DNA from 2 places in the Paenibacillus wuxiensis genome. Region 1 is predicted to be linked to the other one. Evidence: predicted binding sites of a transcription regulator. Region 1 holds the regulator's gene; the other holds the start of a gene.
The links. The regulator NrdR, encoded in region 1, represses ribonucleotide reductase genes. The targets are predictions, from matches to a motif close to AACACNATATATNGTGTT.
Positions count from the first base shown of each region.

Region 2: ABN764_RS16735 (anaerobic ribonucleoside triphosphate reductase) is a predicted target of NrdR. The motif match lies at 3,329-3,346, and genes of this name have one in related genera.

Region 1 covers NZ_JBEFZI010000011.1:142,044-149,317, reverse strand. Annotated here, with positions in the region: gene ABN764_RS24150 (MntP/YtaF family protein) at 1-646, shown strand, start outside; gene coaE (dephospho-CoA kinase) at 676-1,272, shown strand; gene ABN764_RS24140 (lytic transglycosylase domain-containing protein) at 1,269-1,856, shown strand; gene ABN764_RS24135 (alpha/beta-type small acid-soluble spore protein) at 1,924-2,145, opposite strand; gene nrdR (transcriptional regulator NrdR) at 2,274-2,753, shown strand; gene ABN764_RS24125 (hypothetical protein) at 2,985-3,272, opposite strand; gene ABN764_RS24120 (energy-coupling factor transporter transmembrane component T family protein) at 3,359-4,144, opposite strand; gene ABN764_RS24115 (ABC transporter ATP-binding protein) at 4,131-6,008, opposite strand; gene ABN764_RS24110 (ECF transporter S component) at 6,010-6,585, opposite strand; gene ABN764_RS24105 (YkoF family thiamine/hydroxymethylpyrimidine-binding protein) at 6,671-7,258, opposite strand.
Region 2 covers NZ_JBEFZI010000007.1:47,070-54,343, reverse strand. Annotated here, with positions in the region: gene ABN764_RS16745 (AI-2E family transporter) at 1-826, opposite strand, end outside; gene nrdG (anaerobic ribonucleoside-triphosphate reductase activating protein) at 896-1,375, opposite strand; gene ABN764_RS16735 (anaerobic ribonucleoside triphosphate reductase) at 1,378-3,267, opposite strand; gene ABN764_RS16730 (YrzR-like zinc ribbon domain) at 3,512-3,727, opposite strand; gene ABN764_RS16725 (PRC-barrel domain-containing protein) at 3,775-4,257, opposite strand; gene ABN764_RS16720 (cysteine desulfurase family protein) at 4,407-5,609, opposite strand; gene cymR (cysteine metabolism transcriptional regulator CymR) at 5,712-6,131, opposite strand; gene mnmA (tRNA 2-thiouridine(34) synthase MnmA) at 6,452-7,274, shown strand, end outside.

The DNA.
Region 1 (7,274 bases):
CATCCCTTGGACTTCAATTGCTGTCATTGCATGCTGCTCTGGACTGGTCATTCTACTGTCGATGCAAGTAGGAAACTTGCTTATTCAGTATGTATCTCCTGCTGTAGCTCAATGGATCGGATCACTTATTCTTGTCGGGATTGGCTGTTGGGCTATCCTGCAGCTGCTTCGCTCATCGCACGATGAGGATGCTCGGTTGGATCAGATAGCAAGCAGTGAACATGCGGCAGCAGATCAGATGCATGTATCAGCAGTTGTTCAATCCTCTTCAGTTCCATCTATTCCGATGGGGGATGAGCCGCGGCAAGTGGTGCACATTCAATTGAAGAGCCTTGGCGTTGTCATTCAAATATTGAAGACTCCAAGCGCTGCGGACATGGATCGTTCAGGCACCATTAGTGCAGTAGAGGCTGCATGGCTTGGAGTCGCGTTGTCGTTGGATGCATTTGGAGCGGGTATAGGGGCTGCGCTGTTAGGCTATCCTGCACTCATGACCGCGATTGTTATCGCCTTATTCAGCGGCATATTTCTGCGATTCGGCATTCATATTGGGATTGCATTCGCAGGCGCGCGATGGATTGGGAAGTTGTCATTTGTGCCAGGCCTGATGCTAATTATAATGGGGATTATTAAGCTGCTGACGTAAGCGGCATTATTATAGAATGAGGTGAAGGCATGAACATCGGGTTAACCGGAGGCATCGCTTCCGGCAAGAGCACCGTCTCCCGATTACTAGTGGAGCGAGGCGCTCTGCTGGTTGATGCTGATAAGATTGCCAGGGAAGTCGTTCTCCCTGGCAGTCCCGTGTTGGAACAAATTGCGGTGCATTTCGGATCGGACATGCTGCTTGCGGACGGAACGCTCAATCGGAAGCGATTAGGGGAGGTTGTCTTTGCAGATGAGACAAGTCGCAAAGCGTTAGAAAGCATCACCCACCCGGCTATCCGGAAGGAAATCCAGCGTCAAATGCATCAATATGAGATGGACTATCCAGAACGTCTTGTTGTCGTTGATATTCCGCTCCTGTATGAGTCAGGTCTAAGCGAGATGTTCGATTCGATATTGGTAGTGTATGTTCCAAAAAGTGTTCAATTACAGCGTCTAATGGAACGGGACGGTTGGAGCGAGCGCGAAGCTGAACAGAGGCTGAATGCTCAGTGGAGTATGGAGAAAAAGCGAGAGCTGGCGGACATTATTATCGACAATAGCGGTTCGCTGGAAGATACGATCAAGCAGCTCGACCATTTCTGGTCGGAGAAAGGCTTGCCATGAATCGTATGATGAAAATGCTCCGCAAAAAGAGAGTGCTATTGCTGTTGTTTTTGGGCATGCTGTTCTTGCTGTTCGTTCAGTCGCAATGGCTGGGGAGATGGATGTACCCGATTGCATATGAAGCCGAGATTCGCAAATATGCAGCTCAATATGATGTAGATCCTCTGCTTGTGGCTGCTATCATTCGAGTGGAGACGAACTTCCAAGCGGGGCGCGAATCTCGTAAGGGAGCGATTGGAGTCATGCAGCTGATGCCGGAAACGGCTACATGGGCGATGGAGCAGCTGAAGATGAATAATCGTTGGTCTTTGGACGAATTGAAAAATACGGCCGACCCGAATATTCTTATTGGCACATGGTATCTAAAATCGCTGCATAAGCAATTCAATGAGAATTGGATAGCGGCGATCGCCGCTTACAACGCGGGTCCTGGCAATGTGAACAAATGGATTCGCAACAAAGTATGGGACGGACGCTATGACACAGCCAAGCAGCAAATCCCATATGGGGAAACAAAGTTGTACGTACAGCGTGTTATCCATTATTATGATAAGTATAAAAACATCTACCCGAAAATGAAGTAGAACGAAGAAGAAGCATCGGACAAGCCGATACCGTTATCGCGCATGATGTCCGACGCTTCTTCCGTCATTATTTGTATTGACCTGCAAGAGATTGTTCAGCGATTTGGACAAGGCGCTTCGTGATGTAACCACCGATAGAACCCGTGTCACGAGTTGCCATGTTGCCATAGTATCCGTCAGATGGGATGGCAATGCCCAACTCTTGTGCGATCTCGAACTTCATTTGTTCAAGAGCTGCTGTCGCTTGAGGTACGACCAAGTTGTTGCTGGAACGATTGTTTTGGCTCATTTGATTCACCTCCTTGCGGTTGGTAATTGTATTGTGTGCATTCTTTCAAAGATCATTACAGGTAACCACTGGTAACTTTTTAAAAAGTGAATTGTGATAAACATCAAGAGTAGAACGGAGGAACGAAAATGAAGTGTCCTTATTGTGACCACTTAGGAACAAAGGTACTTGATTCTCGTCCAGCGAACGACAATAAGTCTATTCGCCGCAGGCGGGAGTGCGAGCTGTGTAGCAGACGCTTTACTACATTCGAGATGGTGGAGGAGACTCCGCTCATCGTTATTAAGAAGGATGGAAGCAGGGAAGAGTTCAGTAGGGATAAGATGCTGCGCGGACTTATTCGTGCCTGTGAGAAGCGTCCCGTATCTGTGGAACGGCTGGAGATGATTGCTTCGGAGGTCGAGAAGCAGCTGCGAGATACCGCCCATGCGGAGGTAGACAGCCGTGTCATCGGTGATTTCGTCATGGAGCAGCTCTATCCAGTAGATGAAGTTGCTTATGTGCGGTTCGCATCGGTCTATCGTCAGTTCAAGGATATCAGCATGTTTATGAAGGAACTGAATCATCTTCTGTCGAAGAACGCCCTTGGCGAACATCCAGATAAATAGTTTAAACAAGCTCGGAAAACCCCTCAAGCAGTAAACTGTTTGAGGGGTTCTTTGTATTTTATCGAGCAATCAAGTGTGGATTGATGGATAGGTGCAGATCCACATTGCAGACGACTTTCCATCGTAGCGGGCATTTTCCCCGATTTGAGGAGCCAGAGCGCTATCTTGATATAGTTAGTGAGTTTTTCGTGCAAATAAAAACTCCCTCAAACATTTGAGGGAGAATAGACGTTAAAAAATAATTCTTCTACGGGTATCAAGCAGCACGATAGCAAGGAGATCGAAGAGCACCAACGGCAAGATGAAAGGGAAAAATGAAGTGTGTACTTTTCCCGCATGCTTTACGGAGTTGACCTTTAAGTACACTCTCTTTTTATCTACTTTCACGATGGTGCCTGTATATATGTTACCGTTTTTGGCCTTTATCTTTACGAATTTTTTCAAGAACTTTACACTTTTGGAGTAATGGGGGGATAACGTCTTAGACGTAATCTTCTTAGGCGTGATTTTTTTAGGCATAGAAAGACCTCCTTTTCGCATAATAGCGGAACACACAATGTGCTTAGATATGTTATGCAGGATGTACGAAAAGGGTGTCATATGTGTCACAATTGTCCTTGATACCATTGTACGAACCCGAGTTTCCAGGATACGTAGTAGCATAACGCGATTCCGCCTAGCAGAAGGAAGAGTAAGGCCCAATCCTTCCATGTAACTCGAAGCTTCACATAATAAGCTCTTCCACGTCGGCCTGTGAATCCCTTCGATATCATGGCGGCAGCTACACGCTCCGACTTGCGGATAGCTGAAGCGAGCAGTGGAATTGCATAACGCTTCCATGCCCGCAGCTTGCTCTTCCAGCCACGCTCCCGTTCTATGCCTCGCATGCGGTGGGCATCCTGTATGATGCGCAGTTCTTCCTTGAAGAAGGGGAGGAAGCGATAGCCTGCCAGAATACCGTATGCCCACTTGGGCGACAGCTTGCATTGCTGCATCAGGCTCAGCATGAAGCGAACAGGATCTGTCGTCAAGATGAAGATGAGCGACAAGGCGGAGAAGATAAGCACTCTGAGTCCGAGTGATATTGCCTGCTGGAACGTGGCCTCCGTAATGATGAACGACCCCCACTGCCATAGAATGGCACTTGAAGCGGGATCGGCAGAACGCGGGAAGACGAGAGCCGTCCACACGTAGCCGATGCCCATAATGAGGAAGGGGCAGAAGCTAAGCAGCCATTTACGCCATGATATGTTCCCTAATAGGAATGTAAATAGAACGATGTAGACAAGTGCTGCAAGCGGTGTAACCGGATCGAACGTCAACGACAGCATAATAACCGCTATAATGATCGCAAGCCCCTTAATGCTTGGATTCCAATCACGGAGTATCAGGATGATCTCCTCCTTCGATACCTGTCGTCTGTGCAAGTAAGCGAAATGTCACCGCGAAGTTCATCGGCATACGCAGATGACACTTCTCCACGAGCTCAGGGTGCTCCTTCCACAGCTTGGAAGGGCTGCCGTCAAACTGTATGCAACCTTCATCTAGCACAATAATTCGGTCGGCATAGTTCTGAACCCACTCCATATCATGCGTGATCATCAGGACAGTTGCGCCTGCTTGGGTTCGTGCTTGCAGGGTGTCCATCAGCTGCTTGGATGTATAAGAATCTTGTCCATATGTCGGCTCATCGCATAACAATAGCTGTTGGCTGTCGGTAAGAACGGAAGCGACACTAAGTCTTCGCTTCTGTCCTTGGCTGATGGAGAAGGGATTGGCATTGGCAACCTTGTTCAAGCGGAAGCGTGTCAAGGCTTCTCCGACATGCTGCTGTACTTCTTCTTCGCTCAGAAGCTGCAAGCGCATCCCGAATGCAAGTTCATCGAACACGGTATCAGTAATGAACTGATGCTCTGGATTCTGGAATACATATCCGATGAAGGCTCTCAGCTCCCGCTCTGCATATCGATGAAGAGGCATGCCATTCAGAATGATTTGACCTTCATCCGGCTGTGTCAATCCAGATAAGAGGGAGGCGAGGGTAGATTTCCCAGCTCCGTTTGGACCAACAAGTGCTACCCATTCCCCTGAATGCAGAGTAAGGGACACGTGATCGAGGATTACTCTCCCTTTACGCCGATAGACAAGGTTGTTCGCTTGCAAGACTTCCTCAGGCTTTCGTGGGGAACCGTTCGATTGAGCTGATGTTAGGATGCGCATCACATCCTGCTGTGCTAATTTAGGGAGCGACAGCAGCAGGTTCAGCAGATCCTCGTCGGTTAGTGCGGGTTCTGCGGACTCGAGACGCTGATGAACGGACTGCTCATCATAATTGCTGAAATCGAAAATGTTACTACTATCGTCATCGTTGCTGCTATCGCTACTGTTGCTGCGATTAAACCACTCACGGATGAATTGCTGCAGTTCCAGCGCTTGCGGAAGCCAGATACCGCGTGACTTGGCTTCAGCTGCATGATGCTTGAAGTAGGAGACAGGAAGACCGTCAAAGACGAGGGCTCCATCCTCATCCATCACGAGCAGGCGATCCGTCATGCCGATCCAATCGTCCAATTGATGCTCAATGATGAGCAGAGCCATCCCTTCCCTGCGTGCCAGTTCTGAAATGAGTACAGCAAATTGATGTCTTGTATACGGATCGAGATTCGAGGTGGGCTCATCCAATACAAGCATGTGCACGCGATGGGCTAAAGCGCAGGCGAGGGCCAGCTTCTGCTTCATGCCTCCCGACAGCTCGTGGACATACGCATGACGCCATGCGAGCAATCCTACTTTTTCTAAGACCTCTTGAATCATGGATTCCATCTCAGTTCGAGGGCAATCCCGATTTTCTAGGCAAAAGGCTATTTCTTCTTCTACACGCAGCATACAGAACTGACTTTCGAAATCTTGAAATACAATTCCGATATGCTGGGCCGCTGCACCGGAATCGTACTGTTCAATTGGCTTGCCATACAAATGGACACTGCCATCGACGAGACTATCTATTGCATGTGGATACAGCCCGGCAAGGCAAAAGGCTAGCGAGCTCTTGCCGCATCCGCTTGGGCCTAACAGCAGCACGGTTTCTCCCTCATGCAGGGTGACATTGATGTTGGATAAGACGGGCTCGCCTTCGGTCTCGAAGGCGAGTGTCAGATCAGTGGCTTCCAGTGCAATAAGAGCTCCATGCTCGGCGTCACGTTGTAAGGTCGATTGTGCTGGGTGCTTGGAATTGAGAAGCGCTGGGCTTGCCATGTTACCGCTGCCCCTTTGCAATTGGGAAACTTCTAAGAACTCCTGTATTGGTCAAGGCGTCCGCAATCCATTTGCCAAGCAGACCTGAAATGAGTGCACCGCTTATACAGCGAACGATGAACATCGCGAGGATGAGACCAACAGAGTAGGCCGCATAACCGCTGCGGAAATACCCCCACGCGAAGCTGAATACAGCGGAGCCCACCCCAGCCAGCATGAGCACTTTGGTTGAATAATTCCGATATCTTGTAGCGGCAAATACGGCTTCGGCGCCTAAACCTTGAATAAGGGCGGATACAATCAAAATAGGCCCTACAGCGTTGCCGATTAATACCTCAACCAGTCCAGCGACTGTCTCTGAAATGACGGCAGCCCCCGGTTTGCGGATAATATAGGTGGCGATGATCGATACGATAAACCAAATGCCGAAGATGACTTCATATCCCATCGGCCCCATAAAGCCAACAAGCACATTGCCTATTTGCAAGAAGAGCAGATAAATGACGGCAAACACGACAGATAATGAACTGAGAACGACGATATCTTGTAATTTCCATTGGCTGTTTCGCGAATTCATGAACATTCCTCTTTTCTTAAAACGATGATCGGATGAGTCCGTTGGGTTTGTAGCTTGCATTTTGGAAATTCTTTATCTTCAGCTGCTACCTTGTGGAAGGGCTGTTTGCTGACATCGTAGTTGTCATCACCACATGGGACTTGTCTGATTTTCTCGCCCGATTAAACGCGTTCTCAAGTGTAGCAAATACTCGCTGTGCATCTCCTTCTAAGCGGCTTGCATAATGAGCGCTCTCATCGAAAGTGCCTTCTTCCTTAGCAAGGCCAATGATTTCATAGATCGTATCCATGTAATCTGCCGTTCCAAGCGGGTAGAGCGCAAAATGAGCAGCGACCTTAAGAGGAATCGCTTGTTCCGCATTCATTCGAATTTCGTCCGTATTCATGAAGGCATCTCCTTGTGTGTCACCTGGACAGCCAACAGAGAAGGTAGCATTCAGCGCAACATGCTCTCCACTTGCCGCGCTATGTAAAAAGATTGACTGAACGACATCGAATACATGTTCACTGCGCCCACGAACCCAGGTGCTGACATCATCGGTATGGCACCATACCTTGGACATGTCTGTGTCTCGCAACGCTCCCAAAATAAGTTCAACGAAGCGATTGCTCATCGGATAGATGGAAAATCGACAACCAACGATGCGGCTCGTACCGCAAGATAACTGACTCATAACTTATATCCTCCCT
Region 2 (7,274 bases), on a different contig from region 1:
TTTTGAGCGATACCGTCGCTGCGAAGATAAGTGCGGGAGCAGCACCGAAGTATGGCCCGAGATAAGGAATAATATTGAACACGGCTACACATAACGCAAGCAGGAGCGCATAGGGCATGCCAATTATCCAATAGCCGATATATGCAAGCACACCGATAATAAGGCATACGAGAAATTGACCCCGGACGTAGCTTCCTAGTGCAGCATCAATTTCTCTAAATAGCATCACCGTATGCTTGCGATGCGAACGCGGCACATAAGCTATTACCGCCCTCTCGAATACGTCAAAATCTTTCAATATGTAGAAAATGAGGAATGGTACGATAAGCGCAATGAATAGCAAATTAATGGCGGCCCCAATATTCTCCATAAAGTCCGATATCGCTTTGCCTATACGCTCCTCTAGAGCATAAATGGAGTCATTTAATCCGGAACGTACAGATGACGGCATCGTCTTGCTAACCCCGTCCATCATCTGTTCCGCCTTCGCATTTAGGTGGGGCATCTGATTGTTAAGCTCAGCAAGCTGCTTCACCAGCATGGGGATGATATTGACTAAAATCACGGTAACTACCGCAATAAACACTGCATAAATAAGCAGCACTGCCATCGTTCGCGGCACTTTCCGCTCATTGAGCAGGATTACGATCGGATTTAACACATAGGCAATGATCATGGCCACGAAGAAGGGGGCAAGCACGGCCTTGAGGAAGCCGTATACATGCCCGATAAGAGGTTTCATCATAAATAGAAAATAGAGGATGATAAGACCAAGCAGACAATAGATAGCCATTACAAAAAGACGGTTCTTCCAAAAACGCTCCACTGTATTACACACTCCGTTCATGTACGCTTGTGATGTAGAATGCTTGCAATACAGTAAAGTATGTGTAGCCTAGAGAGAAATTAATCCAACTGGTATCCCTTCCTCCATCCGCCATATGCGCTGATTGTCACTGCCGCGGAAGGGAAGTCCTGGACAACGGCGCTCCGCTATGAACGGACCATCAACCAATACATCCACACAGCGAAGCAGCTCTTGCTGGTCAGCTGTTCCTCTTTCAAGCAGCTGCTCCACCGTATATCCCGTATATACCCATATATGTCGACCCGACTGACGCAGTAGCCGGGTCAATTCCTTCACTTCCTTTGCTTGCATGAACGGTTCTCCACCGGACAGTGTGACATCCGTAAGCGGATTGGACAGCAACTCGGCTGCCACCTCCGCTACACTCATTTCCGTGCCGTTCATCATGTTCCACGATTGCGGGTTATGACACCCCTCGCACTGATGGGGGCAGCCGCTGAAGAACACAACTGTACGCAGCCCTTCGCCGTCAACGACACTGTCATGCAAAATAGATAGAACACGCATACTCATCGATGCTTCACCCGCTCCGTCTCTTCCTTCCGCTTCGCAGAGTTCCACTTGTCCATATCCCCTACCAAATAACCGGTAATGCGGCGAATGCGCTCAATCTGCGAACCTGAGCTTCCACACATCGGACAGCTATCTTCAATCGTATCTTGATGGCCGCATGTACGACAGCGATCAACAGGATGATTAAGAGAACCATACCCAATCCCGCTCATCGCCATTGCACGCACGATACGGTCAAGTGCCTGTGGGTTGGCTTTCGCGCTTCCATCCAGCTCAACATACGTGATATGCCCGGCATTGCACAGCTCATGGAACGGCCCTTCGATTTGAATCTTGTCGATTGCTTTCAACGAGTAATAGACGGGTACATGAAACGAGTTGGTGTAATATTTCCGATCCGTAATTCCTTGTCTCACTCCAAAATCATCTCGATCCCGGCTCGTAAATTTACCCGATAGACCTTCAGCCGGCGTCGCGATTAAGGAGAAATTAAGACCTGTCGCTTCAATCGCCTCATCCATTCGCATACGCATATGAGACACGATGCGCATGCCTAGCTTGCGTGCATCCTCAGACTGGCCATGATGGGAACCAACAAGCGCTACAAGCGCCTCAGCAAGTCCAATAAAGCCAACACTAAGTGTCCCCTGCTTCAGGATATCTCCCAGCTCATCCTCGGGTTGCAAGTCCTCGCTTCCGCGCCATACCCCTTGCTTCATAAGAAAAGCAAAGTCACGCACCTGCTTCTTCGATTGATAGTCGAATCGCTCCCTCAACTGCTTCACTGTCAAGGACAGAAGTGAGTCCAATCGGCCAAAGAAATCATCCACACTGGACGACATCATAGCAAGGCGAACAAGATTCAAAGAGGTAAATGACAAGTTCCCTCTGCCGATCGCCGTTTCGTCCCCGTTCACATTGCCCATTACGCGCGTTCTGCAGCCCATGTAGCATGCCTCGCTCTCGGGTGTGCCGTTATCGTACTGCGCATTGAACGGAGCATCGAGAAAGGCAAAGTTAGGGAACAGCCGCTGCGCTGTCGTTTGCAAGGCAAGCTGGTACAGATCATAATTCGGATCAGCAGGATCGAAGTTGACGCCTTTCTTCACTTTGAATATTTGAATCGGGAAGATAGGTGTTTCTCCTCTGCCGAGACCAGCCTGCGTTGCGAGAAGAAACTGTTTAATCAGCATTCTCCCCTCCACAGAGGTGTCCGTGCCATAGTTCAATGAAATGAACGGTACCTGCCCGCCGCCTCTAGAATGCATCGAGTTCGCATTATGAATGAATGCCTCGCAAGCCTGATATACGTCACGCTCCGTTAGTCTCCACGCCTCTGTCTCTAGATCGAAGTCTGCTTGCAGCGGCAGTGATTCCATATAGCGAATATGGCGATTGAATGTCTTGCGCACATAAGGGGCCACATCATAATCGAACATCGGATACGCCTGTCCGCCATGCTGCTGGTTTTGGTTCGCCTGCAATATAATCGATGCCAGCGCAAGCGCGCTCTTAATATCCTGCGGCTCGCGCATATATCCATGACCTGTGTTGAACCCCTGCTTCAACATCTTGCCCAGAGGAATCTGGCAGCACGTTGTCGTACCGGAAGCATAGAAATCAAGATCATGTGGATACATCAAGTTCTGCTCCACTGCATCTCTTACGTCTGCAGACAGCAGATGTTGAACCGCATACCAGCGTGCGCTTTCGCTAGCGATCTTCCCCATCATACCCATTGGCGATCTTCCATCTACATTCGCATTTTCCTGCATCAGATCCTGATTGCCACCGTCAACAATCTCATGCAGCGATGCCGTCAGCCGCTCTGTGCTGGTCCGTTTGCTCCGATCCCATACTGCGTTCGTCCGTTTCATGGATACCATCGTCATATCAACTCATTCCTTTCTCTTTATGTACCATCATTTTCAGTGCAATTTGTCTATGTTAACTATATCTAGTGTTGTTATTTGAAAATGAGCACAATATGCATTATGAACGAACTCTTTTTCTCACAATATGAGATTCATCACGGACAAATGGCCGACCATGCAAAAAGCGCCCGCAATCGCCTCTACAAGGCGATTACGAGCGCTCATGTTCCATATGGTGGATATTTCTGCCTGACCCTTACGATGAAGCCTGCGCCTCTGGGAACGAAGGTGCAGCAAATTCATCACCAAAAAACAAGTCATCCAGAGAGCTTAATGTGCCATCCTCTTCGACCTGGTAAACAGACATCTTGTCACCGTTCACCGTCAGCTCTATATAACATCCCCAGCAATAAAATTGGTGGGAACCAATTTTCCCGATATCTTTGGAATTGCAATTCGGGCATCGCAACATCGTATTCACCATTCCGTCCATTGACTAATTTGTTCGTACCGTTCAGGTTATCCGCCATCCTCGAAGATGATAACATCTGATCCCCATTTCAAGCGGCTTGTCCCATCTATCCGCCGTCTGCCTTCCAACAAGTCAGACAGCAAACCGTCTGAAATTTCCAGACCTGTTACTTGGTTACCCATATTTGGCTGAAAATAAACATCGGCGACCCATCCTAATTGCGATCCTTCACTTGTCATGACAGGCAAATCCTTCAACGCTCCATTCCCTGTCAAGAAAGCCCTCTCTATATGGATAGCCTCCGTATGCCGGATGGCTGTATCATTCGCGATCATTATTGCATCCTCACCACAAGCCGTTACCTCTTCCCAGCTCACAGAAGGAGGTGGTGATCCCTTGCGGGAACGACCTTCAAGCTCTATATGTGTGATAGTCCAATCATTCGATATGCGGATATCCTTTACCTTGGTCAACCGCTTCCCCGTCTCGATTCCGTATACGGGAAGGCCGATTAGTTCCAACAGCTTCATATCGGGGCCCCCTCTTCAGCTAACGGCATTCACTTCAAAATGCAGGACGTTCCTCATCAGAATCAGGGAGATTCTCATTTCACGTACGTCCCCGGCCAACATGCCGCGTTATCTTCAAACGCCCCTCCTTTCACGCTGTGACAGTTCCCTTACTGTCTAGTACGAACACGTGATACGATGGTTGCAATTTGTTGCGCAGCGCAAGCAGCCTCTTCCCTAGTATTGCCCAAACCGAAGCTGAATCGTACAGCCGTTCTCTTGCGCTCATCTGGTAAATCCATAGCCTCTAGCACATGCGACAATTCAAGCGAGCCTGATGTGCAGGCAGATCCGCTCGATGCCATAATTCCCGCCAAGTCCAAATTCATCAGCATTGTCTCCGTAGGCACATCCAAGAAACTGACATTCAATATATGAGGCAAATGCTCAGTAGGATGGCCATTCATGACCACTCGATCGCCGAGAACTGCTGACAACTCTGTCCACAGCGTGCTGCGCACCTGCGCTAGTTCCTCCAGCTTCGCTGGAAGTGAGCCATTCGCTATCTCCATTGCCTTCGCCATTCCGGCAATCCCTGCTGCATTCTCCGTCCCTGCTCTGCGCTTGCGTTCTTGGCTTCCACCATACAGCAGAGGATCCCAGTGAACACCTGCGCGAGCATAGAGAACGCCTACTCCCTTGGGGCCATTAATCTTATGGGCAGAGAAACTGGCGAAGTCAACCGGCAAAGCGCGCAGTTCGAGCTTCAAATGGCCGAGCACCTGAACAGCATCCGTATGCATCAGAATGCCACGCTCACGTGCCAAGCGGCCAATTTCTTCTATCGGCTGAAGCGTGCCCACCTCGTTGTTGCCATACATGACACTAATGAGACAAGTATGCGGGCGCAGTGCAGCTTCAATTGCCTCAACCGATACTCGACCCATCTGATCCGGCGCAACATAAGTAACCTCGAAGCCCAACTGCTCCAAGCGCTCGCATGCATGCAGCACTGCATGATGCTCCAATTGAGTCGTCACGATATGCGGCTTGCGTGCGGATGCATCGCCACTGCTACCTTGTTGAGCAGCAGTTTCTGACGATTGCTGCAGCCAGGCAGACCATGCTGCACCGAAGATGGCAGCATTATCCCCTTCCGTTCCTCCACTCGTGAAGACAAGCTCCTGCGGCTGGCAGCCCAACTGGGCGGCAATATGATCGCGAGCTTGATTCAAGGCGAGCTTCGCTTCACGTCCGAACGCATGAACGCTGGAAGCGTTTCCGAACACTTGATGCATACTGTCGGTCATGGCTTGAAGTACGTCCGGATGAAGCGGAGTTGTCGCTGCATGGTCAAAATAGATGCGTTCCATTGTATTCCCTCGTTTCTGCTAATCCGTATGACAAATAACAATATCAAACTTCTCTCTCAAGATAAGTGGTCGTCAACCTATAGCTTGCTGTCCATCCATCGTCTAAATATAGAACATGTAGCTGTCCTGGCTTCCCACGTCCTTAAAGTTAACCAGATCGGCAAGAGTCGTGGAATCAAGCACCTGCGCAATGCTGTCCCGGATACGCAGCCACAAGTCACGCTTAGCCGGATCATCCTCTTCCGTGAAGTCGACTGGGGAGATTGGCCCTTCCAGCACGCGAATAATTTCACCTGCTGTAATATGTTCAGGAACGCCTGCCAGTATATAGCCGCCGTATGCGCCGCGAATACTCTTAACCAATCCAGCATTGCGTAGCGGCGCAATCAGCTGCTCCAAATAATGCTCGGACAGTTGGTTCTTCTCTGCAATACTCTTTAGCGACGTTGGGCCTTCTCCACAGCTCTTTGCCAGCTCCATCATAATCGTCAGGCCATAACGGCCTTTCGTTGAAATTTTCATATTATACACCTCATAGTTTTATTATCGTATAAATCCAATGTATTCCGATTAAGGTTCCCTGTATATCGTAACATAACTCTTCTCTTTATGGACAATAAACTGATGTGCTATTCCCGAATTATTTCCATTTGCTTGAAATTTTCTTGACATCATCTCTTATTTCCGGTATACAAGCCCTTATGGTACAATACTAAAGGAAGTGAATAAAACTCACTTTTGTATCAAGCCTGTATTAGTTTCAAGCTATTATGATAAAATCGCGAGCCGATAGCCATTATCGCAAGGCCATTCTTACAGCTCGCAGCAAAGACGGTGATACCATGACAAACTCTAATGCGAACACTCGCGTCGTCGTCGGCATGTCGGGCGGCGTAGATTCCTCGGTGACAGCACTGCTGCTTAAGCAACAAGGCTACGATGTCATCGGCATATTTATGAAAAACTGGGACGACACTGACGAGTTCGGACAGTGTACAGCCGAAACCGACGCGGAAGATGTTCGCCGCGTATGCGAACAAATCGGCATCCCTTATTATACGGTGAACTTCGAAAAGGAATATTTCGATAAGGTCTTCACCTATTTCTTAGACGAATATCGTCACGGTCGTACGCCAAATCCAGATGTAATGTGCAACCGTGAGATCAAATTCGGTGAATTCCTGCAGAAAGCACTCGATCTGGGTGCAGACTATCTGGCGACAGGCCATTACGCGCGTGTCCTTCATGAAGACGGCAAGCATACGCTGCTGCGCGGTGTGGACGGGAATAAGGATCAGACTTATTTCCTTAATGCGCTGAATCAAGAACAACTAGCGAAGGCTATGTTCCCGATCGGCCATCTGCCGAAGCCGGAGGTTCGCCGCATTGCAGAAGAAGCAGGACTAGCCACTGCCAAGAAGAAGGACAGCACCGGCGTATGCTTCATCGGTGAACGCAACTTCAAGCAGTTCCTGAGCCAGTACTTGCCTGCACAGCCTGGACAGATGATTGACATCCGTACAGGCGAGGTGAAGGGCCGCCATGACGGGCTTATGTATTACACGCTAGGTCAACGCCAAGGCTTGGGCATAGGCGGCTCAGGCAACGGAGAGCCATGGTTCGTTGCTGAGAAGGACTTGGCCAACAATGTTCTGTATGTGGTAC